Regions from separate parts of the Pectobacterium artocarpous genome, predicted to be linked through region 2. Evidence: predicted binding sites of a transcription regulator. Region 2 holds the regulator's gene; each other region holds the start of a gene.
What was found. Region 2 encodes Fur, which represses iron uptake genes when iron is present. Its sites were predicted from a motif close to ATAATAATGAGAACNACTATCAA; they were not measured.
Positions count from the first base shown of each region.

Region 1 (7,794 bases), on a different contig from region 2:
ATATGGGGTGATGTGTTAACCGCACAGGCGCAAAATATTGGGCTTGCCGGGCTGGTAGTCAATGGAGCAGTAAGAGATAGTGATGCCATCATTGAGTCAAACTTCCCCGTATTTGCCAAAGGTCTCTCTATTCGTGGTACAGAGAAGAAACAGCCGGGAAAAATGAACGAGTCAATGCTTATCGGTGACTGCATAATTCATCCCGGCGACATTATCGTCGGCGATTCAGATGGCCTTGTCGTCATAGAGAGAACACGTCTGGAAAACGTTATGCACCTTTCTGAAATGCGCGAGCAAAAAGAGAGTGTCTATAAAGAAAAAATATCACAGGGTTCATCAACCGCTGAATTAATGGATCTCACCAGCACTTTTAAAAATCTTAACCTGAGATAACAACATCGACATGGCATCATGGTTTATGCCTGTCAGAAACAGAAAACAGCCATAACTAAAAAACCATAAAAACTCAAAACAGATTAAAAACAAACACTCACTTATTTTATAAGCAGGTGAAAAAAAATGAAAAATATAAAAAACAATAGTAAATTTCGTTGGGTTGTTACAACATTAATTTTCTTCGTGTACACCATTGCCGCAGCGGATAGAGCCAACATCGGGGTTGTTTTACCTTTTATCCGTAATGATTTTCATATGTCTAATACAGAAGCTGGTGCCTTAGCAAGTTTATTCCTGCTCGCTTACGCAATAGCACAAATCCCAAGCGGTTTTTTGTATTCAAAATTTGGCGTGAGGAAAATCTTTTCCCTTTCAATGATCATGACCTCAATCGCAACGGGTCTGGTGGGTTTCTCTACCTCCATTCTCGGTCTTAAAGTTTCGCGCTTTATTCTGGGGCTTGCGGAAGGTCCATTGCCCATTGGTATAACATCAACGATCAATCGGTGGTTTCCTTCTCGTGAAAAAGGTATCGTCACCGCCATATTTCTGTCCGCTGCGAAATTCGGCCCCGTGATTGTTCCACCGATTTGTGCCTTTATTCTTTATCACTATAGTTGGCACTACGTTTTCTATTTCTTCGCGATTCCCGGTATTTTTCTTAGTGTTATCTGGTATTTGCTTGTTCCCAACACGCCACAGGAAAGTCGCTTTTGTTCCGAAAAAGAAATCGCATTAATTCAAGAACGAGATACGACTTCCACACTATCACCTACAGTCTCTAAAGAAAAAATCGTCACTGCCCGCAACTTCACATTACTGGACAAGTTGATCCGTGCCAGAAAGGTGAAGCTGATTGATAATTCCAAAAGCATCTTCCGTTCCTGGAATATTCTTGGCAGCACATTGGGCTATTTCTTCATGATGGGGATTGTGAATGTGCTCCTTGCCTGGATCCCGACCTATTTAATGAATGAGAAGGGATTTTCCATTATCAAAATGGGTATGCTGGCTTCAGCACCGTGGATTGGTGCCGTTATTGGCAATATTATTGGCGGCTGGTGCTCAGACCGTATTCTCAATAAACGCCGGAAGCCGTTAATGATGTTATCTGCCATTGCAACAGTCATCATGATGGTGATCCTCATCAATGCGCCAGATAACCCGATGATTCTTGGCCCGCTACTTTTGCTGACGGGAATCCTTTTTAATCTCGGTTTTTCGGCCTACATGGTCTATCCCATGTCGCTGACGACCAAAGATGTTTTTCCGGTTGCGGGAGCGTTAATTAATACCGGAGGCCAGTTAGGTGGGGCGGTATGTCCTTTAATTGCGGGATACTTGCTCGATCATTACACATGGGGGCATGTTTTCGGATTCATGGCGCTAGGTTCTTTCTTATGTTTGCTTGTTCTTTTCACCATTTCTGAACCGCTATCTGACGATCAAATAGGGCAAAAAACGGCCTAATTATCCTATCATTAAGGTACAAGGATGTGCCTTTAGCCAAAACCAGCCGTGCTCAACCCGAGATCGTCTTCATCGTTTTAATGAAATTAATAATATTCGGGTTCAGATTCTTCGCGTTATAAACGGCATAGATGTAACTCAAGCATTTAAAATCTTCGATCGGTAGGAAAAGAACATCCTGGCGATTATTCGGAATCGTTGATCTTCCAACAAGTGTGACGCCTAACCCAGCCCCAACCAATGCCAACGCAGAATGTATTTCAACGGTACGATGAGCAACCGCAGGCTGCACGCCATACTCCACAAATTTATCCTGAATTCGCATGGCATAGCTGCTTTTGGGATCGCTCGGAAAAATAATAAAGGGCGAATTGCAAAAGTCTCGCAGCGTAATGAAATTCTTTCGGCTCAGATAGTGATTAATCGGAATTGCCGCCACGAGGGGATCAATCAAGATCAGTTCGCGCGATAGTTCCTGTCCGTTCATCGACTCGTTGATATCCATTTCACGAGTGAAGCCAATATCAATAGATTGTGTTGATAACAGGTCAGCCTGATATTCAGAAAGCACCTCTTTTAGGGTGATACTAATATGGCCGTGCTTTTCCGAAAAAAGTTTGATCGTTTCAGGGATAAGGTTAAACATCACCGAACGGACAAACCCCAGGTTAAGGTTCACAGACGCCGTGCTAACATACTGCAATGCATCCCTTTCGAGTTTGTCAAAGTTGAATATCACTTCATGAGCTTTGTTAAAAAGAAACTCGCCCAGCTTTGTCAGCGTAATTGGCCGAGAAGTGCGGTTAAATAGCTCACCATTCAACTCTTTTTCCAGCGACGTAATTTGCAGACTGATTGCAGCAGGAGCAAGAGAAAAAACCTTCGCGGCCTGGCTTATTCCCCCAGCTTCAACCACTTTACAGAAATAACGCAATTGTTTGATATTCATGGTTCGCTATCCTCTACCGATTGTTTGGTATGTTATCAGCATAACGCGGATAGTGGTTTCCTTTTAACAGCCACATTAGCCCTTTTCGATAGCATAAAACGGCATGTCATCGATTCCCCGAAGCGATGTTAACCCCTACTCCACCATTAGCTCGCGCAGCATACGCTCAGGATTATTCAGGAAAGCACGCGTGACTTGATAGTGCTCCGTGTCCTCATACGCGACCTGCTGTATTCCCTCTTCACTAAACTGAAAGATAGTGGCATCGGGGTACGCCATCAGAATCGGAGAATGGGTTGCGATCACAAACTGCGATCCTTCACGAATAAGTTCATGCATACGGGCGATCGCAGCCAGTTGTCTGCTGGGCGACAGCGCCGCTTCCGGTTCGTCAAGCAGGTAAATCCCTTCTTTGCCAAAGCGATTAAGGTAAACCTCGAATGAGGCCACCTTTTCATGTGCAAGTGCGATTCGGCTAATGTATTGCGTTGAGATCATTCGCAGTCTTCCTGACAGGTAATGATGATGGATAGCATGTTTTCCCCATTACCTTAGCAAACGAATAACAAGCGTCAATGCCTGACGCTTATCCCCTCATCTACAGGTCATATTGTGTATTACCCTACTTACAATTAAGTTTATTTAACATGCAAAAAAAACATATCAACACTTAACATAATTAATAATGTTAGCAATCGATTATTTATCTGCAAGGCATGAAAAATACACACAAAAAAAATTAATTAAGGGAGAATAAAATTACACAATTCGTAGACACAAAAACCACCGCTGGAAAAGTATTCCCCGCATCATGACAGTGGCTTACCAGAGGTAGCATGAGTGAATGCGGCACGATAAAAATCAATTTCCTCAGTAATTACAGCGCCAATATCCCTATCGCAGTCAATATTCATCACGTTGCTTTTAATGCAGCGGTAGATATTAACCTGCTTGATAAAAATCTCAATGCAACATTTGGCTCTGCAACCGTCAGTTTTGACGGTATTTCAGCAGAGAATATTCGTTATCATGAAGAAAATTCCAATAAGCTGCATAATTACAAAAGCGGAAATGCTTTGTTCCTGGATAATTTAACGTATCAGGGGCTTAATGTCCAACTGCAACTGTGGCCAGTTGCAGATAAAACATTATCCTATATTCAAATCCCAATACTGTCTTTCTGGTTATCCACAGGTTAATTAGCAACACATTCCTCGTTCATTGATGAGATGAACGAGGCAACATAATTAAAACACACGTAATATGACATCGACATGTTGAACCAATACGTAATTCATCAGCTCAAAATATCAACTTAGAAATTATAGTTGACGGTCACGGAGACGTGACGCGGCGTACCATACACGGCATAAGGTGCAAGGTAGTCATAGTACTCTTTATCAAACAGGTTGTTGATATTCGCCTGCACCGCCAGTTGTTTGTTCACCTGATAGCGGCCAAACAGGTTAACCAGCGCGTAGCTGCCCTGATCGACGCGCAGCGTGGTGTTTTGCGGGCCTGAACCTTCCTGCCAGATGCCATTTTGCCAGTTCACGCCGCCGCCAACGGTTAAATCCGGCAGCGTTGGCAATTGGTAGCGGGTAAACAGCTTGAACGATGTGCGGGGCTGTTCTGGATTGACCGACTTACCGTCCTGATCGTCAACAACATAGCGCGAACCGCCAAACGTCATTTGCAGGTTGTCCGTCACCGCGCCGTTAACTTCAAATTCAATCCCTTTACTGACGACACCATCGACTGAACGGTAGGCAAATTCTCCTCCACCGCCGGGAATCGCGATCCCTGTTGATTGCCCCACGTTATCCTGCTCAATGCGGAAAACAGATACCGACGCCGTCAGGCGGCTGTTATACCAGTCCCCTTTAATGCCCGTTTCATAGTTTTTACCTGTCGTCGGAGACAAATATTTTTTATTCATATCTTTCTGCGTTTGCGGTTGGAAGATATCGGTGTAGCTGGCATACGCCGACCAGGTATCGTTAATGTCATATATCAGACCCACATAAGGCGTCACACGATTGTTGCTGGTATCTCCCGTCGAACCAATGATGCTCCAATCGGTATAACGCGCGCCTGCAATCAAATGCAGCGGATCGGCCAGAGATAAGCGGGCCGTGGTATAGAGCGATTTTTGGCGCGTGGTTGAGTGCTCATAGTCCACCCAGGGACCCCAAGATGGATCGGCAATGTTGCCATTCCAGTTATAGTAATTGCCCATACCTGCTGAGCTAATCGTGGATTGCGTGTTATAGAACTGGCTACGTTGTCGGTTGTAGCTGCCACCGATCACCAGTTCATGCTGGCGCCCCAGTAGCTCGAACGGGCCGGAGGCATAGGTATCGATCGCATCAACTTTACGGGTGCCCTTATTCCATCCACCGTAAGCACCGACATCATTACCATACGGATCAACAAGCAGCCCCGTATCTTTATCTGGAAAACCATTGACATACATCAGCTTGGAATCGAAGTTGGTTTCGCCATGCGTCCCACTCATGCGCACCTGCCAGCCGTTATCAAAACGCTGAGTCAGATCGGCAAAGACTTTTCTCGACGTTTTATCGGAGTAGCTCCAGTTCGGTGCGGAGTTAAATTTGTTCCCAAAATTCGTCGAGCTGCCATCGGTAAACCATGTTGGCAACCCCCCCCAGGTTGGGCGATCTGTATTGTGTTCCTGATAGTCATAACCAAGCGACAGCGTGGTTGAATCAGTCACATCGGCATCGATCACGCCGTAGAGGAATTTTTTGCGGCTGTGGTAACGATCAAGCCAGGTGTCGTTATCCTGATAGCCCGTAACCACGCGCCCGCGAACATTGCCGGATTCGGTCAGCGGCGCAGACAGATCGGCTACTATCCTCTGTTTATCCCACGAGCCGTAGCTGCCGGATACAGAGCCTTTGAATTCGCGACTGTCCGTATGCTTGCGTATCATGTTTACCGCAGCAGAAGGGTTACCTGTCCCCGTCATCAACCCGGTCGCTCCGCGCACGACTTCGATACGATCATAGATCGCCGTGTCCGAGCCAGAATCACCAAAGTCCCAGATTTCGTTCACCACCGTCGGAATACCGTCGAACAGATAGTTAGTGATACGGAAACCGCGAGCGAAATACGTCACGCGTTCGGAGTCGATAATTTTAGAGGATACGCCGGTCGTGTTCGCCATGACCTCACCAATCGTTTGCAATTCCTGATCTTCGATACGCTGCTGACTGATAACGCTCACCGACTGCGGGATATCACGCGGCGTCAACGTCATCTTCGTTCCGGCATTAGTCACTTTCACGCTGTAATCCTGCGGGTCGCTGACCTCTGCGTTGGCATGAGCATTCGCGCTGACGACGAGCGTATCGCCTGAGGCAGGATTTTCTTCGGCAACGACTTGAGCAGGCAGGAAAGAGGTGGAAATCAACAGGGTAAGAAGAGAGACGCCGAATGGTTTTGCTCCGGCCAGCGAAGAATCACAAACGCGTGTTTTTTCCGCGCGAGTAACGCCAAAAGACATGGTATATCCTCGGTTAACTGGTGATGATTTTGGCGAGATGCTGAGGCGTTTCTTGTCAACATTTGCACACAAAAGTAAATGATAACTATACTCATTATTATTTTTATTTCAATTTAATGGTTAATTCATTTAAAATACAAACAGATAGAAAAGAATAAATCGCCATACTGCAAAACAAGGCATGTTACAAAAAACACATCCAGGGCATTTACAGCAGCCCCCCAGTCGCACGGGAAAAGCTCCAGGCCGGGCAGTCGCAGCTCACAGCATAAGGCTTTAACGACATGCAACCCGCTCTCCGGCAAACGTGAAGGGCAAACATGGCGTACGACGAGTGCTTCCCCTAACAACGTGATGAGATGCCGTCACCATTCCATGAAAAACAGTAACAATGTCGCCTTTTTATATAGGTGCAACATACGTTGGCGGAGGTGATGAACGGGAGAAAAATGGAACGCCAGCGAAACAATGATGCATTTCGCTGGCATAAACCGGGCGAAGCGGTAAGTTAATCAAGGAGAAAAATAGAGAGTAAACTGCTCATAAAAAACATATTTTCGACAAAACAGACATTTTCATTATAAATTATCTGGTACTTTCCCTGGTGAGGCTAATACGTACTGACTTTCTGATTTTTACCAGCATACAATCAACAAATATCAGATTATGTTTCTTATCATAGAGCGATACAGCAACCTAAGAACGGGTGAAATCCACTCTTGTCTAAATATGTTCGATATGATAAAGAGAAACATTCATACATATTAGAAGTATAATTTAGCGCGCTAATAATGAGGTTTTACTGTAATGAATCTACATATTACTAACACACCAGATTCAGATGAAGAAGAATTTGTAATAGCAAGTCTATGGAAACACAATGAGCAGTATGATGCTGTTGATATTTCTCCTCTCTTTTTAAATTTCAAAGACGATGAGAATAATATTATCGCAGGGTTAATCTCCAGGACCTGGTGGGGAGCATTAGAAGTTCAATATCTTTGGGTAAGCGAGAAACATCGTAAAAGCGGTCTTGGCCGTCAACTCATGCAGGCGGCTGAAAAAGAAGCATTAAATCGTGGTTGCCATCTGGCTTACGTAGATACATTCGAGTTCCAGGCCAAAGGGTTCTACGAAAAACTGGGATACAAAGAATACGGAAACCTGCCGGGATATGCGCACAAACATACTCGACATTACTTAGCTAAATTGATCCGTTGAATTAATTCTGGCCTATTAGGGAGGGCAGGATGCCATCATCACAAAAAAACATGACTGATTATATTCGTAATCTGATTATTATGATGGAGTGTTTAAATGAACCTTGGGGTATTAAAGACTTATCATCACGCCATGTTTACATGAACAAAGCCGCTTACCTTTATACCAGTACACCAACGCGTTTTGATATTGAGGGACGACTAGATGATGAATTTCCTGCCAGTTGGGC
Region 1 covers NZ_JBJXVK010000009.1:91,817-99,610, reverse strand. Annotated here, with positions in the region: gene ACKQAD_RS07995 (RraA family protein) at 1-393, shown strand, start outside; gene ACKQAD_RS07990 (MFS transporter) at 520-1,866, shown strand; gene ACKQAD_RS07985 (LysR family transcriptional regulator) at 1,919-2,815, opposite strand; gene ACKQAD_RS07980 (AAA family ATPase) at 2,951-3,313, opposite strand; gene ACKQAD_RS07975 (hypothetical protein) at 3,652-4,014, shown strand; gene fhuE (ferric-rhodotorulic acid/ferric-coprogen receptor FhuE) at 4,131-6,344, opposite strand; gene ACKQAD_RS07965 (GNAT family N-acetyltransferase) at 7,152-7,565, shown strand; gene ACKQAD_RS07960 (helix-turn-helix transcriptional regulator) at 7,595-7,794, shown strand, end outside.
Region 1: the regulator Fur is predicted to act here: its motif matches at 6,423-6,445, upstream of fhuE (ferric-rhodotorulic acid/ferric-coprogen receptor FhuE).

Region 2 (7,794 bases):
AGCAACGTTTGTTGATCGCCCGCAAAATAAACTCGGGTGCGACCATGAAGAGATTCTGTCGCGGCAGCAAACTCCTGCGGCGACAAGGTATACAACGTGGACAGAACCAGCATAAAGCGATTGATGGCCTTATTCTGTTCAGCGTATTCATCCGACAGCAGCAGCTCACGCAGGGTCCGTACCCGATCGCGCGGGCTCGGCGCAACGGCTGGCTGAGACGTCACCGTTGTGGCAACCTCTACCGCTGGCGTGGTAACAGGCTGACCAGCGGTAAATTTCAGCATGCGCCGTAAAATATCCGATGCGCTTTCACCAATATGTTGTGTGTGGCTGGCAATATAACGATAAAGCTCTTCGTCGACGTCAATAGTTTTCATCTTTATCCAGTGCTGTTTTTACCCAAAATTGTGCAAATTACAGAGATGTACCTTTCTGTAACCCGGCATCTATGGGTAGATGACTCAAATCAAAAGGATTATACAGGCGTTCAAATATTATCGAACAGCGGCATAATGGGACAATAGCAAAAGTCAGACTATGCCCCAATGCCTTTCACATCCCTTCGAGTGACGATATCGATTCCTTCAGCGACAACATTGATTCTAAAGTCATGATACCCTAAGCCTATGTCTCTCTGAATGAACTTCACCATGAAATTGAATCATCGCTGGCAAAATGCGCACCAACCCACAGATAAAATCCCTGTCGTCCTGATTCATGGCCTGTTTGGCACACTGGATAACCTTGGCGTATTAGGCAGAGATTTGCAAAACACGCATGACATCCTGCAAATCGATTTACGCAATCACGGTTTGTCGCCACGCTCGCCGCAGATGAATTACTCCGCGATGGCGCAAGATGTGCTGACACTGCTGGATGACCTGAACATCGAACGCGCTATCGTTATTGGCCATTCAATGGGCGGAAAAGTTGCCATGGCGCTCAGCGCGCTCATTCCCGAACGACTGGACAAACTGGTCGCGATTGATATCGCACCAGTGGATTATCAGGCACGCCGCCACGACACCATTTTCTCTGCGCTACGCGCCGTCACGGAAGCCGGGCTGACCTCGCGCGCAGAAGCCGCCGTCTTAATGCGTCAGCACATAATAGAAGAAGGTGTCATTCAATTTTTGCTGAAATCCTTCCAACAGGGTGAGTGGCGTTTTAACGTACCAGTGTTGTGGGATGAGTACGAAAACATCGTTGGCTGGCAGGATGTTCCCGTCTGGCAAGGCCCTATCCTGTTCATCCGAGGCGGCGATTCTCCTTACCTGGACGATCGCTACCGAGACTCGCTGCTGCGTCAGTTCCCAGCGGCGCGCGCGCATGTCATCAGCGGAGCGGGCCACTGGGTTCACTCAGAAAAACCCGATGCGGTTTTACGCGCTATACACCGTTTTCTGGACACGAATTAACCAGACGACATTGCCACTGGCGGATTCATGATAACGGCGACAGTTAACCGTTGTCGACGCCAATGCGGCTAAGGTATGATGGCGCTCGCAGTAGAGGGACGGCTGATTCAGCCACAAGCATTGTAACCACTTCATCAAAATGCACGCATAACTTCCCGACATGTTTCACAGATAAAAAACCGCATTTTGGCAACCTCTGTTGCAGGGTGAGAATCGGTATCGCTTTTATCTGTAGAACAAGACGGACAGCACCGTGTATTTTGGTCCGAATACCTTGCAGTATCATTACTTATGGCAAAAGAACAAACGGATCGCACCACACTGGATCTGTTCGCAGATGAGCGTCGTCCAGGCCGCCCCAAGACCAACCCGCTCTCGCGTGACGAACAACTAAGAATTAACAAGCGTAATCAATTACGTCGCGATAAAGTGCGTGGTTTGCGCCGTGTTGAATTAAAGATTAACAGCGATGCCGTCGATATCCTGAACAGCCTTGCTGAAGAGCGGAACATCAGCCGCAGCGAATTGATTGAAGAGATGCTGCTGTCGCAGTTAGCGGAACAGCAGCCCTGATTGGTGTAATTCCGCACTCATTTCTTGCAATATTCACATTTTGTGCGGTGCCATTTCTGACGCCGCACAAATTTCTATTTGAGAGCCAACTCTCGCGTTCGGATTAAAACAACGCTTAGAATTTTTCCCAGTTATCATTACTCGGTGGCAAGGCTTTGCCTGCTCGGGGTGCAATCACCTGCTGCGTTTTCTGCACAGGCTTTGCCGCGACTTTCAACGCTGACTGCATATCGGACAACTGGAACAACGACACCGTCTGATTCAACAACGCCGCCTGCTCTTCCAGCGACAAGGCGGCCGACGATGCCTGTTCAACCAACGCGGCGTTTTGCTGCGTTACGCTGTCCATTTCTGCCACGGCCTGACCAACCTGCGCAATCCCTTTACTCTGTTCTTCCGATGCTGACGCAATTTCGCCCATAATGTCCGTCACGTTGGTGACTGCACGGACGATATCCTGCATGGTGTCACCGGCATCGTTAACCAGATTGGAACCCGTATCCACACAGCGAACAGACTCGGAAATCAGCCCTTCAATCTCTTTCGCCGCCTGCGCACTGCGCTGCGCCAGACTGCGTACTTCACCCGCGACCACGGCAAACCCGCGCCCTTGCTCACCCGCACGTGCCGCTTCCACTGCCGCGTTCAACGCCAGAATGTTGGTCTGGAAAGCGATGCCGTTAATCACGGTAGTGATTTCTGCGATTTTTCTCGAGCTGCCGGAGATTTCTGCCATGGTTTTCACCACGTTCTCAACGATTTCTCCACCTTTCTTCGCCGTTGTCGACGCTTGTAATGCCAGTTGGCTAGCGTGGTTGGCGTTTTCAGCGTTCTGTTTCACCGTCGCCGTCAATTGCTCCATGCTAGCCGCAGTTTCTTCCAGTGCGGAAGCCTGCTCTTCGGTTCGTGAAGACAGATCGTTGTTGCCCGCCGCAATCTCAGAAGCACCCTGATAGATGGAATCCGTGCTGTTTCTGATCGTGCTAACCGTGTTGGCCAGACTCCCCTGCATTTCACGTAGCAGCGGGAACAGGCGCCCTACACAATTGTTGCCGAAATCCAGAATTGGCTTGCCTAGATGACCAGAAGCAATCACGCTAAAGTGATCGCGCAGGTCATTTAACGGACGGGTCAGACACACCACCAGATAACGATCGGTCAGGAACAGCATGATAAGACCGATAACCAATCCGCTTAGCAAAATGTTCTGCCCAATCGTGGTAATTAGCTCAAAACGCACACCCGCTGCATCGAATTTCTCTGCACTGGCTTTACTGAATGCGGTTAAAGACGCACCAAACTGGCGACTCAGCGGCGGCACAACGTTCTTGGCCTGATTTTGGTAATCATCCAGCGCATTGGCAACGGCTTTTTGATAAAGCGGCTCAACGCCCTGAACAACCAGGTTATTCCAGTCACGGCTGACGGCCTGCACCAGAGAAGCATCCAGACCCGCATGATCGATAGCATTAAATGCCACCAAATCGGACTTCAGTTTATCCAGCGCGACAAGTGCAGAAGCCTGCTCTTTATCTGCGGTGGCATTATCACCACTGCGGCGAGCGTCAACAGCGCGCGCCAGACGGGTTACCATACGGAAGTACTGATCGTTGCCCTGGTTGATAAAATTCATGTTCTGAACCAGCAAGGTGCTGGTTTTCGAGCTCGCCGTCATCTCTTTAAAAGAGAATATGGTATATATTGATACGCCGCCCCAAAGAATACAAAAAGTGCCCAGCACCCATAACATAGCGGTTCTGATGGCAATATTTTTTATAAGTCTCATAGCTCACTCCAAATCAGGAAAATGGTTAAAAAGATTTTTATCGCTAATCAACCGATATGAATCATAAAATTCACACCATGAAACAGGTCACTTCTCTCTAGCGTTCATATTTCACCGAGTTGAAAACTCAAAAACCACGCTAACTCATCGGCTAAACGCAGAGAATATTTAGCGCTCTCGCCATATTTATTAAAATAATTTTTCATATTGAGAATGAACTCACTTATTTTTATAGATATAGGGATTTTCAATCAGTGAGTTACCATCAAAAGCGCTGTCGTCCGTGTCTCATGTATGTCGGCAAGCCCGCTTATACTAAGTTTCCATTTCATTCTTTAACATCAAAAGGATAAAAAATACCTCCGTATTTTTATCACCTCGCCTGTAAATGGGTATAATTCTTGCCTTCATTTATTAGGAATATTCCCAATAAATGTCACAAGTGTTCAATTTGATAAAAACATTATCTTTTGTATGCTTTTAATTCTCATGAATAGTAACGTACCGTGAAGTGACTTTTATTTATTACAAACAAAAGCCTGCTTTCAATTACAACCGAAATTAGCCCTTAAAATAAAAAGCGCATTCATAAAAAATGAAACATTATTGTTAACATAAAAATACACTTAAGGATATGTGCATTTGCTCCTAGACGATGACATAATCCATATCAATTATGTGGAATTTGGCCTCAGCAGGGATACGCTTCGTTTCTTTTACTGCCCTCCGCATTTCATATGTTCTTGATTTACGCCTCCTTACCGATACGAGTTTCTCCTGATGTGAGTGTCTGTTATTATTAATGGATAAGTGGGTGAAACATTACACCATACCATTAGGAATCAAGAGGTTATTCAATTCATGGCACTCATCGGAATATTCTTTGGCAGTGATACTGGTAACACTGAAAACATCGCCAAAACGATCCAACAGCAGTTAGGCACCAACGTTGCGGATGTTCATGACATCGCCAAAAGCAGCAAAGAGGACCTTGAAGGTTTCGATATCCTGCTGCTAGGTATTCCAACCTGGTATTACGGTGAAGCTCAGTGTGATTGGGATGACTTTTTTCCTTCACTGGAAGAAATTGATTTCACTGGGAAACTGGTTGCCCTATTTGGCTGTGGCGATCAGGAAGACTATGCAGAATACTTCTGTGATGCCATGGGCACCATTCGTGACATTATTGAGCCTCGCGGCGCGACGATTGTCGGCCATTGGCCAACAGAAGGCTATTATTTTGAAGCCTCTAAAGGGCTCGCCGACGACAATCACTTCATCGGCCTGGCTATCGATGAAGACCGTCAGCCTGAACTGACCAGCGAACGCGTAACAACGTGGGTGAAACAGATCAGCGATGAACTGAATCTGAAAGAGCTGGTTGGGTAAACCACGTTGGCTCTGATAATCACTATCAGAGCCAAAATAACATTGATAGGTAAAATCTTTCATAATAATTGATACATTTTTTTAACTTCTATCAGTAAACCTGTACAATAATCCCATCGGTTTTATATGTGCTTCACCATTTCCTCATTCATCAACAACGGATTGCGTTATATACCAGTAGTGTGAATGGGGACAATATTGTTAACATTCCCTTGTTTTCATTTTGTATGTGCGGTTCTATAATTGGGACGCTATTACATTTTTGCGCCGACCGATGTCATAGGCTAGGCAGCCTCCATTGATAAGTAAGCAACAGGACTAAACCCGCATGACTGACAACAATATCGCATTAAAGAAGGCCGGCCTGAAAGTCACTCTTCCAAGACTGAAAATTCTGGAAGTGTTACAGGATCCTGTCTGTCACCACGTCAGTGCGGAAGATTTATATAAGAGATTGATTGATATGGGCGAAGAGATTGGTCTTGCTACCGTCTATCGCGTACTCAACCAATTTGATGATGCGGGCATCGTCACTCGTCATAACTTCGAAGGGGGTAAATCCGTTTTCGAACTGACACAGCAGCATCATCACGATCACTTAATTTGCCTCGACTGTGGCAAAGTCATTGAATTCCGCGATGAATCTATCGAAGCACGCCAACGCGAGATCGCAGAAAGACACGGCATTAAACTGACCAACCACAGTTTGTATCTCTATGGGCATTGCAGTGAAGGGGATTGCCGCGAGGATGAAACCCTGCACGAATCAACACGATAAATCGACCGCATAAAAAATAAAACCGCCGAGGCGGTTTTATTTTTGTCTTCTTACTGGTGGCGTTAGCCTACCCAGGTATCACGCAGTCCAACCGTACGGTTAAACACCATATGTTCTGCACTGGAGTAAACGCGGTCGGCACAGAAGTAACCTTCGCGCTCAAACTGATACGCTTTCTCTGCTTCCGCCTGCACCAGGCTCGCTTCTACAAAACCTTGCGTAATCTTCAGTGAGTCTGGATTAATCGTCGACAGGAAGTCCTCCGCTGCGCCAGGGTTTGCCACACTAAACAGGCGATCGTACAGACGGAACTCCGCTGGCACCGCGTGTGCCGCAGAAACCCAATGGATCACACCTTTCACTTTACGGCCATCAGCCGGATCTTTGCTCAGCGTTTCCGCATCATAGCTACAGTAGATCGTGGTGATGGTGCCCTGCTCATCTTTATCAATACGCTCGGCTTTGATCACATAGGCATTACGCAGACGCACTTCTTTACCCAACACCAGACGCTTGTACTGTTTGTTGGCCTCTTCGCGGAAATCAGCGCGATCGATGTAAACTTCGCGGCTGAATGCAACCTGACGTGAGCCCATTTCTGGCTTGTTCGGATGGTTTGGCATCGTGACAAACTCTTCATGCCCGGCTGGAAGATTCTCGATCACCACTTTGACCGGATCCAACACCGCCATCGCGCGCGGGGCGTTCTCATTCAGATCGTCGCGGATGCAGGATTCCAGCGCGGCCATTTCCACGTTGTTATCCTGTTTCGTGACGCCGATGCGCACGCAGAATTCACGGATAGAAGACGCACTATAACCGCGACGACGCAGACCAGAGATAGTCGGCATACGTGGATCGTCCCATCCTTCAACGACATTTTCCGTAACCAGTTGATTCAACTTACGCTTGGACATAATCGCGTATTCAAGATTCAGGCGAGAGAACTCATACTGACGCGGATGGCAAGGAATGGTGATATTATCCAACACCCAGTCATACAGACGACGGTTGTCCTGGAATTCCAGCGTACACAGCGAATGCGTGATCCCTTCCAGCGCATCGGAAATGCAGTGGGTAAAGTCATACATCGGGTAGATGCACCACTTGTTACCCGTCTGGTGATGATCGGCAAATTTAATACGGTACAGCACCGGATCGCGCATTACGATAAAGGACGATGCCATATCGATTTTTGCACGCAGGCAGGCCGTACCTTCCGCAAATCCCCCGTTGCGCATTTTTTCAAACAGCGTCAGATTTTCCTGCACGGTACGGTCGCGGTAAGGGCTGTTTTTGCCCGGCGCCGTCAACGTACCACGGTATTCACGGATCTGCTCGGGCGTCAGTTCATCAACGTAAGCCAGCCCTTTACCGATCAACTCAACCGCATACGCGTGCAGTTGATCGAAATAATCAGAAGAATAGCGAACATCGCCGCTCCATGAAAAACCCAGCCACTCGACGTCACGTTTGATCGACTCAACGTATTCGATATCTTCTTTTACCGGGTTGGTGTCGTCAAAGCGCAGGTTACATTGCCCCTGATAGTCACGCGCGATACCAAAATTCAGGCAAATAGACTTGGCATGCCCAATATGCAGATAGCCGTTCGGCTCTGGCGGGAAACGCGTCTGAATATGGTCATGCTTACCGGACGCCAGATCTTCATCGATAATCTGACGGATAAAGTTGGTTGGGCGGGCTTCAGCCTCACTCATTCTTCATTCCTCAATGCTAAAACGACGTATAACCGACAATGATCCAACAAGCTACGCTGGGAAACAACCGTTAGTTTCATTTAATTATTCATAACGAAAAAAAAGGCGAGATTGCTATCTCGCCCTATC
Region 2 covers NZ_JBJXVK010000006.1:145,369-153,162, forward strand. Annotated here, with positions in the region: gene seqA (replication initiation negative regulator SeqA) at 1-377, opposite strand, end outside; gene ybfF (esterase) at 651-1,418, shown strand; gene ybfE (LexA regulated protein) at 1,710-1,991, shown strand; gene ACKQAD_RS05770 (methyl-accepting chemotaxis protein) at 2,107-3,777, opposite strand; gene fldA (flavodoxin FldA) at 4,639-5,166, shown strand; gene fur (ferric iron uptake transcriptional regulator) at 5,495-5,944, shown strand; gene glnS (glutamine--tRNA ligase) at 6,007-7,665, opposite strand.

Region 3 (7,794 bases), on a different contig from region 2:
AGATTTCTGGTCTGGATGCTAACAGCGAGGTTGTCGCGCAAGCAGTGAATGTGTATAACGCCATGCAGTAATCGGCGCGTCTCGTCACCAGGCAGGTGTGGTCTTTTCGACACAATGTCATGTATATGGGCGACGTCGGGGATGGGAGGTCGCCACACCTGCTGGTAAGCATGCTGCCGAGATGGGGTATGCCGTGTGCGGGGTTAAAGAGTCGAGAAGTGACGATGGAAGAAACACAGGCGTTTGAAAACCGGGTTCTGGAAGCGCTGAACTCAGGGAAGACCGTACGCGATTTTATGCTTTGTGCTGTTGAATTGCTGGCTGAAGCGGTCAGTCTCCTGATGTTGCAGGTGTTCCGTAAAGACGACTATGCGGTGAAATATGCCGTTGAACCCTTGATGACGGGAACGGGCCCGCTGGGCGACCTTTCCGTGCGCCTGAAGCTGATTTATGGTCTGGGGATGATCAGCCGTAAAGAGTACGAAGATGCGGAGCTGTTAATAGCGCTGGGTGACGAACTGGCGCATGACGATGGTCATTACCGTTTTACCGACGATGAAATTTTGGGGCCCATCGGCGAGCTGCATTGCGTCACGGCGCTGCCCGCAGAACCCGCTTTGCCGTCGGGAGCCGACGCTGGCGATCCGCTTCTGGTGAACATGCAGCAGCAGCGCTATCAGCAGATGGTGCGTTCCACGCTGGTGTTATCCCTGACCACGCTGATTGCGCAAATTAGCCTGAAAAAGGCGTTTTAACGCGATTCCACCGTATCACATCACTGCGTCAGCCAAGAGTATAGTGTATGCTGTGCTCCGCATTGTTCTCCCGTTATACAGGTTATCTTTTATGAAAGAGCAGGAAAAAGCAGAGATTAAACGCCTTAGTGACCAATTGGATAAGCTGACGCGTAAGCAGGCCACACTGCTGGAACAAGGTGATGCTGAAGCTATCGCCCTCAATATGGAAGCGCGTGAGAAACTGACGACCGAAATTGAGCGCCTGCGTAACGTGAGAGAACAGAAACTCAGTAAAGAAGCGCAGAAACTGGCGAAGCTGCCTTTCAGCCGTGCGATTACTAAAAAAGAGCAGGCAGATATGGGGACGCTGAAGAAAAGCGTTCGCGGTTTGGTGGTGGTACACCCGATGACCGCACTGGGGCGCGAGATGGGCTTAAAAGAGATGACTGGCTACGCGCCGAAACCGTTCTGAGGTTGTTTCTCTGCGCAGACAGATGCAGGTGATGGACGCGTTAGCGTGATGGATTTGTTGATGAGGCCCCTGTTAAACAGGGGCTTTGTCGTTTCTGCTATCTTGCTGTTTTGGTATTAGCGCGGCGCGTGCAGATGATGCGTTTGGTCGGTAAACGCGATACCTGCTGGAGTATCATCATGCGGCGTGTTTGCCAGACGGAAGACGGAAACCGCCTGCTTCAGTAGTCTCGCCTGCTCTTCCAGCGAGTCGGCGGCGGCAGAGGATTGTTCAACCAATGCGGCGTTCTGCTGCGTAGTGCTATCCATCTCAACAATTGCCTGATTAATTTGGGTAATTCCCCGACTTTGCTCATCTGACGCGGTGGCGATCTCACCCATGATGTCATGTACCTGCGTGATCGAGGTGACGATGTCATCCATCGTTTTACCTGCGTTGCCGACCAGCGTCGCACCGTGTGATACCTGATTAACCGATTCAGAGATCAAGCCTTCGATTTCCTTCGCGGCCTGAGAACTGCGCTGCGCCAGATTACGGACTTCGCTGGCGACAACGGCAAAGCCACGGCCTTGTTCACCGGCGCGCGCGGCTTCCACCGCGGCGTTCAATGCCAGAATGTTGGTCTGGAAGGCAATGCTATTGATGACGGAGGTGATTTCCGCGATACGTTTAGAGCTGTTTTCAATCGCGGTCATGGTTTGCACCACGTTATTCACCTGCTCGCCACCCTGTCTTGCGGTTTGGGAAGCGCCGATAGCCAGTTGGTTGGCGTGGTGCGCGTTATCCGCATTTTGCTTAACAGTCGCAGTGAGCTGTTCCATACTGGCGGCGGTTTCTTCAACGGCAGCAGCTTGTTGCTCGGTACGTGATGACAGGTCCGTATTACCTGCGACGATCTCGCTGGAGGCGTTAGATATCTGGCTGACGCCGACGCGAATGTCGTCGATCATATTGTGCAGGTTGTTGTTCATTTTCGACATTGCACTCATCAACTGACCCAGCTCATCCTTACGCGTCGTGTTGACGGACATGGTGAGATCGCCTGTCGCGATTTTTTCAGCCATGTTCAAGGTGTTGCCCAGCGGTGTGGTGATCTGACGTGAAATGAACCAGGAAATCAGCAGGCCAAACAGTAGCGTAATCAATGCTGCAATGCTCATTTGCAGCGTGGAATTGTGAATGTCTTCCTGTGTGGTTGCCAGCTGATCGCTAAGCAGGGATTTAACCACGCTATTCAACTGGTTGGCGACAACCTGCATTTGCCCTGCCTGAGCCATCTCCTCCTGGTAGGCTGGCATGTAGGCCATAACCTGCTCTTCATAGTTGTTCAAGATTGTCAGAACGGGTGTCAGCGTTTCACGTTGTTCGGCAGACAGGCTCTGATACAGGAAGGTCAGTGACGTTTGTGCCGCATTAATGGCATCCATCAGCTTTTCTTCGGCTTCTTTATTGGTAGAAAGTAATAAACCACGAACGTGGTAGCGGACGGCAATCAGTTTTTGATTCAGGTCAGAAAGTAATAATTGAAGAGTAGTGTTGTTGTCTGCCTTTAATTGATCGTTGAGCTGTTGTAGAGGTTTTTCCGTTGTTGAAATATGCCAGCTTTCTCTGACGGCATCCTTTTTTTTCACGGCATTAATATAATTATTTTGTTTTTCCTTATAGCTGGTAATTAATTCGGGGATGTTGGCTATTTTCTTGGTGTCATTTTTCGGCCAGTTAAATTCTTTTGCCTTTTCAGCGAGTTTACTGATATTGGTAATGTGTTCGATATTCCTTTTTATATCATCAGGATTATAGGTGGTGCCGTATAATGCACGGTAATATTTAGCATGATTAATTTCATCATTAATATTGTTGCTTAAATTAACTTTATCAATACTGTCTTTCAGCGAGCTAATATACATAATGCCCGCGCCGGCAATTACCATGGTCATCAGCAGAATTAGGAAAAAGCCTAATCCTAATTTTTTACCGACTTTTAGATTGTCAAAATTCATCGCCATCACATCCCACCACTATCTGGTATTGAGTAAAATTCACTATCCCGATGCACACTAGATTAGCGGTGCTAGCATCTCGGATTACCGCTTGCCAAGCCTATTCCTGCAAAACAACATGATAAAAACCCGCAGTATATATCGGCACTTCACGCTGAAACTTTACGCACCAGTAAGCGGCGGTCTGTCGGAGAGAGGCTCAAAGATGAACCGGATATTGCCAGCATACATGTGGCTTGAAATAGGGCGGGGACAATAAAAAACTGGAACAACAGACTGTTATTCCAGTTTATATTCAAACGCAGAAGGAGCCTGATGGTATCAGGCGGCAAAAGGTTTTATTTTTTCGCGCCAGCGAAACGCGCCGCGGCTTCGTCCCAGTTCACCACGTTCCAGAATGCTTTAGCGTAATCTGGACGACGGTTCTGGAATTTCAGGTAGTAAGCGTGTTCCCAGACGTCCAGGGCAATGAGTGGGTAGCCAGAGGTACCAGAAATCGCTTCGCCCATCAGCGGGCTGTCTTGGTTTGCAGTAGACACTACGGCCAGTTTGCCGTCGTCTTTCAGAACCAGCCAGGCCCAGCCAGAACCGAAACGGGTTGCTGCTGCCTGCTCAAATTTTTCTTTAAACGCATCGACGCTACCGAAATCGCGTTCGATCGCTGCTTTCAGGTCACCACCCAGCGTCGTACCTGCTTTCAGGCCTTTCCAGAACAGGCTGTGGTTGGCGTGGCCGCCAGCGTTGTTACGCAGCGCTGCTTTTTTCTCAGCGGGGACTTTATCCAACTGCGCGATCAACTCTTCAACAGGCAATTTAGCCAGTTCAGGCAGAGATTCCAGCGCGGCATTAGTATTATTGACGTAAGCCTGATGGTGTTTGGAATGGTGGATTTCCATCGTTTCTTTGTCGAAATGCGGTTCCAGTGCGTCATAAGCATAAGGCAGCGATGGCAGTGAATAACTCATGTTTAGCATCTCCATGGTAAAAAAAATGTTACGGCACTGTAGTGTTAGTACCGCGTAAGCAATACGTTCATTATAGTTAATTAAATGATATTGAAAATGATTATTCTCGTTCTGATGTCATGAACCCTATTGCTTTACCTCGTGATAACAAACGGTTATGTCATTATTGCACTATGTAAAAACAAATTAATCTATATCCTGACGCCTGCAAACCGCGGTCACTCTTATGGTGTTGTTTACTTGCTCAGACGCTGCGGATGGGTGTAGATGGTCGCCTGTCCCGGTCGACAAAAACCGACCAGCGTCAGGTTGCAGCGCTCTGCGACTTCAACAGCCAGAGAGGTTGCCGCCGAGGCAGCAAACAGAATTTCCACGCCGCACATGGCAGACTTCTGAACCATTTCATAGCTGGCACGGCTGGAAACCAGCGCAGCGCCTTGCTGCCATCCTTGTTTCGCTCGGGTACCAAGCAGTTTATCCAGCGCGACATGACGGCCGACATCTTCGCTCCCCCCGGATAGTGTACCGTCTGGCGCGATCCAGCCCGCGGCATGCGTGCAACCCGTTATCTGACCGATCTGCTGCACGTCTCGTAGTCGCGCCAGCGCGCTATCGAGCCTACTGAGGGAAAATGTCTGCGTGAAGGGCAGTGGGGAAATGGGTTTGCCGATTTCCGCGAGCTGCTCTACGCCACATACACCGCAGCCTGTGCGACCATCCATCGCTCGGCGTCGTTCTTTTAGTCCGGCAAAGCGTCGGCTGGAAAGCTCAATCTGAACTTCGATGCCGTTACAGGCGGCCTGTATATCGATCCCGTAGATATCTGCCGATGATAGAATAATGCCTTCTGATAAGGAAAACCCGAGTGCAAACTGTTCCAGTTCTTTCGGCGAAGCCATCATGACGACATGCGATATGCCGTTGTAGACCAGCGCAACGGGCACTTCTTCCGCCAGCCAGTCAGACTGCGGTTGATGCAGCGAATCGGGATGATAGACCGAATGTTGCGTTGCGCCGTCAAGGGCGGCATCCGCGCGTAAATGAACCCCTTCCACCTGGCATACCTGCATGTTAGTAATCCTGGAAATTAAAAATATTATTTCACCGCGACCGAAGGGATGTGAATTTTTCTCGCAAGAAACTGTGCGTCAACTCGAAGAGTTGTCTTCTTCTCTGGCTGAATCCTGTCGCTAACTCAATATCCCGTATAGGCTTAATTTAACTGCTTACTGTTTGCCTCTTTTTTCACCGCGGCATGGCCGCTCACCCGGAACTGAAAAGGAGACTGAAATGGCGCATGATAATTTTGAAGGCCGACATGCATCTGACGAATACGGCTCTCTCAACCTGAAAAAACGCTATGACAATTTTATCGGCGGAGCCTGGGTTCCACCTGATGCTGGTCAGTATTTTGTCAATTTAACGCCAGTAACGGGCCAGCCGATGTGTGAAGTGGCCAGTTCATCAACACGAGATATTGACCACGCGCTGGATGCCGCTCACAAGGCAAAAGCGGAATGGGGTGGCATGTCGGTACAGGATCGGGCGTTGGTGCTTAACCGTATTGCCGACCGGATGGAGCAAAATCTTGAGCTGCTGGCGCAGGTGGAAACCTGGGATAACGGTAAACCGATACGCGAAACCAGCGGGGCGGATGTGCCGCTGGCGATTGACCACTTTCGCTATTTCGCGGCCTGTATCCGTGCGCAAGAAGGGGCGATCAGTGAAATTGACGGCGATACCGTGGCTTATCATTTTCATGAGCCTCTCGGCGTTGTCGGGCAAATCATTCCCTGGAACTTCCCTCTGCTGATGGCCTGTTGGAAGATGGCGCCTGCGCTGGCCGCCGGTAACTGTATTGTACTGAAGCCCGCCAAGCTGACGCCGATGTCGGTGCTGATTTTGATGGAGCTGATTCAGGATCTGCTGCCTGCGGGGGTCATTAATGTCGTGAATGGGTCGGGAAGCGAAATTGGCGAATACCTGGCGACGTCGAAACGCGTTGCGAAAGTGGCGTTCACCGGGTCGACCGAAGTGGGTCAGCAGATCATGAGCTATGCGGCGCAGAACGTGACGCCAGTCACGCTGGAGCTGGGCGGCAAATCGCCGAACATCTTCTTTGCTGATGTGATGGATAAGGAAGATAGCTTTTTTGACAAAGTGCTTGAAGGCTTCACGCTGTTTGCCTTCAATCAGGGAGAAGTCTGTACCTGCCCGAGCCGCGCGCTGGTGCAGGAATCTATCTACGATCGCTTTATGGAACGGGCAATCAAACGCGTTGAGGCTATTCGCATCGGCAACCCGTTGGACAGCAAAACCATGATGGGCGCACAGGTGTCAGCAGGACAGCTTGACACCATCCTTAACTATATTGATATCGGTAAAAAAGAAGGGGCGCAGGTGCTAACGGGCGGCCAACGCAAGGTGATGTCGGGCGGGCTGGCGGAAGGTTACTATCTGGAGCCGACGATATTGTTCGGTAAAAACAGTATGCGCGTCTTCCAGGAAGAAATTTTCGGGCCGGTGCTGGCGGTAACGACGTTCAAAACGATGGATGACGCGCTGGAGATAGCCAACGATACGGAATACGGTCTGGGTGCTGGCGTGTGGAGCCGTAACGGAAATATCGCTTACCGGATGGGACGCGGTATTCAGGCTGGGCGCGTTTGGACCAACTGTTACCATGCGTATCCGGCGCATGCGGCGTTTGGCGGCTACAAGCAGTCCGGTATCGGGCGTGAGAACCATAAAATGATGCTGGAACACTATCAGCAAACCAAGTGCCTTCTGGTGAGCTACTCTGATAAGCCGATGGGGCTGTTCTGATTTACTCACGCCATGCTGTTCCCGCCTGTTCTGGTGAGCACGCATGGCGTAAGCCAATAGGTTTTTTCCGTATGAGTCCGTCGTGATCGCTTAGATTTGCCCGATTGTTGAGCGCTGGTGGTTGATAATAGCAGATCGTTGATAATAGATTGTGCCAGCGCTTAACAACGGCTACGCTATTTTGAATAGCGCTTTGCTTTCAAGAGGTTGTGCATGACGGATAAGATCGGCTGGATTAATAACCTGCGGGCTCTGGCCTGCATGATGGTCGTTCTGATTCATAGCACAACGTACTCTATTACCGCAGGTGGTACGCCGGGCGATGGTCACTGGGATGTGGCGAATATCCTGAACTCTGCGTCGCGCGTCTGTGTTCCGCTGTTTTTCATGATCTCGGGTTACTTATTCTTTGGCGAGCGCAGCGCGGGGAAAAAACATTTCCTGCGTATCGGTTTATGCCTGCTTTTTTATAGTATGGTCGCGCTGATCTATATTGCGACACTCACGCCGATTAATGGTCTGAATTCATTGTACCATGCGCTGCAAAAACCGGTCTTTTATCACTTATGGTTTTTCTACGCCATTATCGTGATTTATCTGCTCTCCCCGCTTATTACCATCAAGCCAGTATCGGGCAAATATTTAGTGGTCTTGATTGTCTTATTGGCAGTTGTCGCCAACCCCAATACGGGGCGGGTGGAATTTGAAGGGTTTAAGTTACTGCCCGTGAATCTCTATATTTACGGCGATACGTTTTACTATGTGCTGTATGCCGCGCTGGGGCGTGCATTGGG
Region 3 covers NZ_JBJXVK010000010.1:29,360-37,153, reverse strand. Annotated here, with positions in the region: gene ACKQAD_RS08410 (mannitol-1-phosphate 5-dehydrogenase) at 1-71, shown strand, start outside; gene ACKQAD_RS08405 (MltR family transcriptional regulator) at 189-755, shown strand; gene ACKQAD_RS08400 (YibL family ribosome-associated protein) at 847-1,209, shown strand; gene ACKQAD_RS08395 (methyl-accepting chemotaxis protein) at 1,326-3,215, opposite strand; gene sodA (superoxide dismutase [Mn]) at 3,548-4,174, opposite strand; gene fdhD (formate dehydrogenase accessory sulfurtransferase FdhD) at 4,411-5,244, opposite strand; gene exaC (acetaldehyde dehydrogenase ExaC) at 5,465-7,000, shown strand; gene ACKQAD_RS08375 (acyltransferase) at 7,214-7,794, shown strand, end outside.
Region 3: the regulator Fur is predicted to act here: its motif matches at 4,259-4,281, upstream of sodA (superoxide dismutase [Mn]).